Regions from separate parts of the Streptomyces sp. NPDC029159 genome, predicted to be linked through region 1. Evidence: predicted binding sites of a transcription regulator. Region 1 holds the regulator's gene; the other holds the start of a gene.
The links. Region 1 encodes HspR, which represses chaperone genes until heat shock. Its sites were predicted from a motif close to TTGAGNNNNNNNNNCTCAA; they were not measured.
Positions count from the first base shown of each region.

Region 2: lon (endopeptidase La) is a predicted target of HspR. The motif match lies at 992-1,010, and genes of this name have one in related genera.

Region 1 covers NZ_JBVHWT010000001.1:884,209-886,592, forward strand. Annotated here, with positions in the region: gene dnaJ (molecular chaperone DnaJ) at 1-1,130, shown strand, start outside; gene ACZ4U4_RS03980 (heat shock protein transcriptional repressor HspR) at 1,132-1,581, shown strand; gene ACZ4U4_RS03985 (hypothetical protein) at 1,678-2,082, opposite strand; gene ACZ4U4_RS03990 (TIGR03618 family F420-dependent PPOX class oxidoreductase) at 2,182-2,384, opposite strand, start outside.
Region 2 covers NZ_JBVHWT010000003.1:343,987-346,370, reverse strand. Annotated here, with positions in the region: gene lon (endopeptidase La) at 1-969, opposite strand, end outside; gene ACZ4U4_RS08565 (GNAT family N-acetyltransferase) at 1,162-1,950, shown strand; gene ACZ4U4_RS08560 (rhomboid-like protein) at 1,984-2,384, opposite strand, start outside.

The DNA.
Region 1 (2,384 bases):
TCCCGAAGGACGCCACCGACGCCGAGATCAAGAAGGCGTACCGCAAGCTCGCCCGGGAGAACCACCCGGACGCCAACACCGGTGACTCCGGCGCCGAGGCGCGCTTCAAGGAGATCTCCGAGGCGAACGACATCCTCGGCGACCCCAAGCGCCGCAAGGAGTACGACGAGGCGCGGGCGCTGTTCGGCAACGGCGGCTTCCGGCCCGGTCCCGGCGGGGGCGGCGGCAACTTCAACTTCGACCTCGGCGACCTCTTCGGGGGCACGCCGGGCCAGCAGGGAAGTGCCGGCGGCTTCGGCGGCGGCCTCGGGGACGTCTTCGGCGGCCTGTTCAACCGCGGCGGCGGGGCGGGCACCCGTACCCAGCCGCGGCGGGGGCAGGACATCGAGTCCGAGGTGACGCTGAGCTTCACCGAGGCGGTGGACGGGGCCACGGTCCCGCTGCGGATGTCCAGCAAGGAGCCGTGCAAGGCGTGCTCGGGCACCGGCGACAAGAACGGCACCCCGCGGGTCTGTCCGACCTGCGTGGGCACCGGTCAGGTCAGCCGGGGCGCGGGCGGCGGCTTCTCGCTCACCGATCCGTGCGCCGACTGCAAGGGCCGCGGCCTGATCGCGGAGAACCCCTGCGACGTCTGCAAGGGCAGCGGCCGGGCCACCAGCGCCCGGACGATGCAGGTCCGCATCCCGGCGGGCGTCTCCGACGGGCAGCGCATCCGGCTGCGCGGCAAGGGCACGCCCGGCGAGCACGGCGGTCCGGCGGGCGATCTCTACGTCGTGGTGCACGTCCAGCCGCACCCGGTCTTCGGCCGCAAGGGCGACAACCTCACCGTCACGGTGCCGGTCACCTTCCCGGAGGCGGCGCTCGGCGGCGAGGTGCGGGTGCCGACGCTGGGCGGGCCGCCCGTCACGCTCAAGATCGCACCGGGCACGCCCAACGGCCGCACCATGCGGGCGCGGGGCAAGGGCTCGGCACGCAAGGACGGCACCCGGGGTGACCTGCTGGTCACCGTCGAGGTGATCGTTCCCAAGGACCTCGGCGACAAGGCGAAGGAGTCGCTGGAGTCCTATCGCGAGGCGACCGCGGATCATGATCCGCGGGCGGAGCTGTTCCAGGCCGCGAAGGGAGCATGAGATGGACAGCCGGGGTCACCGTCGGAATCCGTACGAACTGACCGAAGATTCGCCGGTATATGTCATCTCCGTCGCGGCTCAGCTCTCCGGCCTGCATCCGCAGACCCTGCGTCAGTACGACCGGCTGGGCCTGGTCTCGCCCGACCGCACGGCCGGGCGGGGCCGCCGGTACTCCGCCCGGGACATCGAACTGCTCCGCACGGTGCAGCAGCTGTCCCAGGACGAGGGCATCAACCTCGCCGGCATCAAGCGCATCATCGAGCTGGAGAACCAGGTCACCGCCCTCCAGCAGCGGGTCGCCGAACTCCAGGGCGCCCTGGAGGGCGCGGCCAGCGCGATGCAGCAGCGGGAGGCCGCGGTCCATGCGTCCTACCGCCGCGACCTGGTGCCGTATCAGGATGTGCAGCAGACCAGCGCGCTGGTGGTGTGGCGCCCCAAGCGGGGCGAGTGACCGCCGGAGCGCGGTGGTGAGCAGCGAAGAGGGCCGGGGCGACCCGGCCCTTTCGCATGTCCGCAGGCGGGGGCCCGGGGCTCACCGGGGGCCCGCTCAGCGTCCGCTGTACCCCGCCGTCGGCATCGACAGGCGGCGGTGGACGCCCGAGGTCAGGGCGCGGTCGTAGACCGGTTCGTCGAGGTCGGCGGTGGCCAGGCGGACGCCGGCGGCGGCGCAGCGGGCGGCGAAGGCGTCGGCGTCGTCCACGGCGTGCTCCAGCGCGCGGCGGTGCGGGGCCACGAAGACGTCGACCAGTCCGCGGTCCACATCGCGCCAGAGCGTGGGGTGCCCGGCGGGCAGCCGGTGCAGGCTCAGCCGGCAGGTGAGGTCGTAGCCGCGGGCCGCCGCCCACCGCTCGCACATCGCGTGCTGGCCCCGGTCGTCGACGAGAAAGGGCTCGTCGCCCAGGTCCGACAGCGGCATCAGACAGGCGAGGGCGGTGGCGCGGACCGGGTTCATCGTGCCCTTCGGACGGGGTCGGTGTGCGGGCGACGATACCGGCGGACGGCGCCCGCGGTAACGGCGCGCACACCCGCCGCGCACCACCGTCGTACCCGCTCAGGCGCGGCCGAGCGCCCGGGTCACGGTGATCTCGATCGCCACCCGCTCCGGGTTGGGTGTCGGCGTCCGGCCGTACCGCTCGGCGTACCGGCGCTCGGCTTCCGCGACCGCCGCCGCGTCCGTCCGTACCCGGGCGATCCCCTCCAGCGTCGCCCACCGCCGCCCCGCGACCTGGCAGACCGCGACCCGCGCCCCGTCCG
Region 2 (2,384 bases), on a different contig from region 1:
GCGGGCGCCGGTGATGTCGTAGGCGTCCTCGGTCCGTTCGTTCCAGGGCAGTTCGAGGACGGTGTCGAGCCAGTTGCGGATCCAGGGGCCCTCGGGGCTCTGGTCACCGGCGCGCTCCAGCTTGTCGACCTCCTTGAGGGCGGCCTTGCGGACGTCCTCGGGGAGGGCCGCGGACTCGACGCGGGCTCGGTAGTCGCCGCTCTCGTCGTCGCCGTCGCCGGTCAGCTCGGACAGCTCCTTGCGGACCGCCTCCAGCTGCCGCCGCAGCAGGAATTCGCGCTGCTGCTTGTCGACGCCCTCCTGGACGTCCTTGGCGATGGACTCGGCGACGTCCTGCTCGGCCAGATGGTCGCGGAGCGTCTCGGTGGCGAACTTCAGCCGGGCGACCGGGTCGACGGTCTCCAGCAGCCGGACCTTCTGCTCGGTGGTGAGGAACGGCGAGTACCCGGCGTTGTCGGCGAGGGCCGAGACGCCCTCGATCTGCTGGACGCGGTCGACGACCTGCCAGGCGCCGCGCCTGCGCAGCCAGCTGGTGGCCAGCGCCTTGTACTCGGTGACCAGTTCGGTCACGGCCCCGGGCAGCGTCCGGCCGCCCTCGCCGTCGGCGGCGCCCGGCACCGTCTCCTCGACGGCGGTGCCCGCCACCCAGAGGGCGGCGCCCGGGCCGGTGGTGCCGGAGCCGATGCGCACCCGGCCCAGCCCGCGGATCAGCGCGCCGGGGTCGCCGTCGGACAACCGGCCGACCTGTTCGATCCGCCCGAGCGTGCCGATCGCGGCGTAGGTGCCGTCGACCCGGGGCACAAGCAGCACCTCCGGCTTGTTGCCCTGGACGGCGGCGGACTGCGCGGCCTCCACGGCGGCCCGCACGTCCGCGTCCGACAGGTCCAGCGGCACGACCATCCCGGGCAGCACCACCTCGTCATCGAGGGGCAGCACCGGCAGAGTGAGCGTGTGGGACGACGAAGCCATGATCTCCCCTTCGGCAGGCAAGTTGAGTTGTATTCACTCAATGCCTGGGGAGGGGGAGATGTTCCCCGACCGGTGTTCGCCGTGAGCGATCAGGGGGGGCGCGGTCCGGGACGGCGACCGCCCGGCCGTCCGACGCGCCACGCCCGGCGCCGCTGCCGAAAAACCGTTTGCCACCCCTCGTACCGTCGAACCGTGACGGACATCGACGGCTTGCTCGCGGCCTACGACGAGCGGATGCGGGGCGCCCCGGTGGACCTCCCCCGGGGCGTCACCCTGGAACAGGACGGACCGCTGACCCGGCTGACCGGACAGTTCCGCGGCTTCGTCAGCGGCCCGCCCGACCTGGGCCTGCGCGGCGCCGAGCTGGACGCGCTGATCGCCCGGCAGTGCGCGGTGTTCGCCGCCCGGGGCGAGGCCCTGGAGTGGAAGACCCGCGGCCACGACCTGCCGGCGGACCTCCCGGAGCGGCTGCGGGCCGCCGGGTTCGTGCCCGAGGAGCGGGAGACGGTGCTCATCGGCCGCGCCCGGGAGCTGGCCGGGGACCCGGTGCTCCCCGAGGGCGTCACGCTCCGTCAGGTCACCGACGACGCCGATCTGCGGCGCATCGCGGCCATGGAGACGGCGGTCTGGGGCGACGACCACGGCTGGCTGGCCGACGACCTGATCGCCCGGGTCGCCGCCGCCCCGGACGGCATCGCGGTGCTGGTCGCGGAGGCCGGTGACGAGGTGGTCTCGGCGGGCTGGCTGGTGCTGCGGCCCGGCACGGGGTTCGCGAGCCTGTGGGGCGGTTCGACGCTGTCCGCCTGGCGCGGCCGCGGCATCTACCGCGCCCTGGTCGCCGCCCGCGCCATGCTCGCGGTGGCCCACGGCGCGGAGCTCCTCCAGGTCGACGCCTCCGACGCCAGCGCCCCGATCCTGCGCCGCCTGGGCTTCCACGCGGTGACCACGACCACGCCGTACGTCTGGACGCCCGGCGGCTGAGGGGGCCTCACGGGCGCCCGGCCCGGCCCCGGCTCAGCGCCGCCGTGCCCCCGCCACCGGCACGGGGCGCGGCGGCGCCGCACGCGCCACCGGTGTCCGCCGCAGCGCCGGATGCCCCAGATCGCCGTGGAGCCGGGCCGGGCGCGGGCCGGACCTCGCCCGGCGCAGCAGCGGCCAGGCGGTGACGCCGAGGGCGAGGGAGAGCAGGTGACCGCCGGAGCTGAGCGGGTCGGCGAAGGTCAGCAGGTCGGCCGCGGCGTAGCAGGCGGCGCCGCCGAGCAGCGGCCACCGCAGCCGCCCCGGCAGCACTCCGGCCAGCGCTCCGGCGCAGGCCATCACGCCGTAGCTGATGCCGTAGTCGAGGCGGTGCGCCGCGCCGGGCGGCAGTGCCCCGGTGGCGACGGCGGCGCCCACCGGCAGCTCCGTGGCGAGGG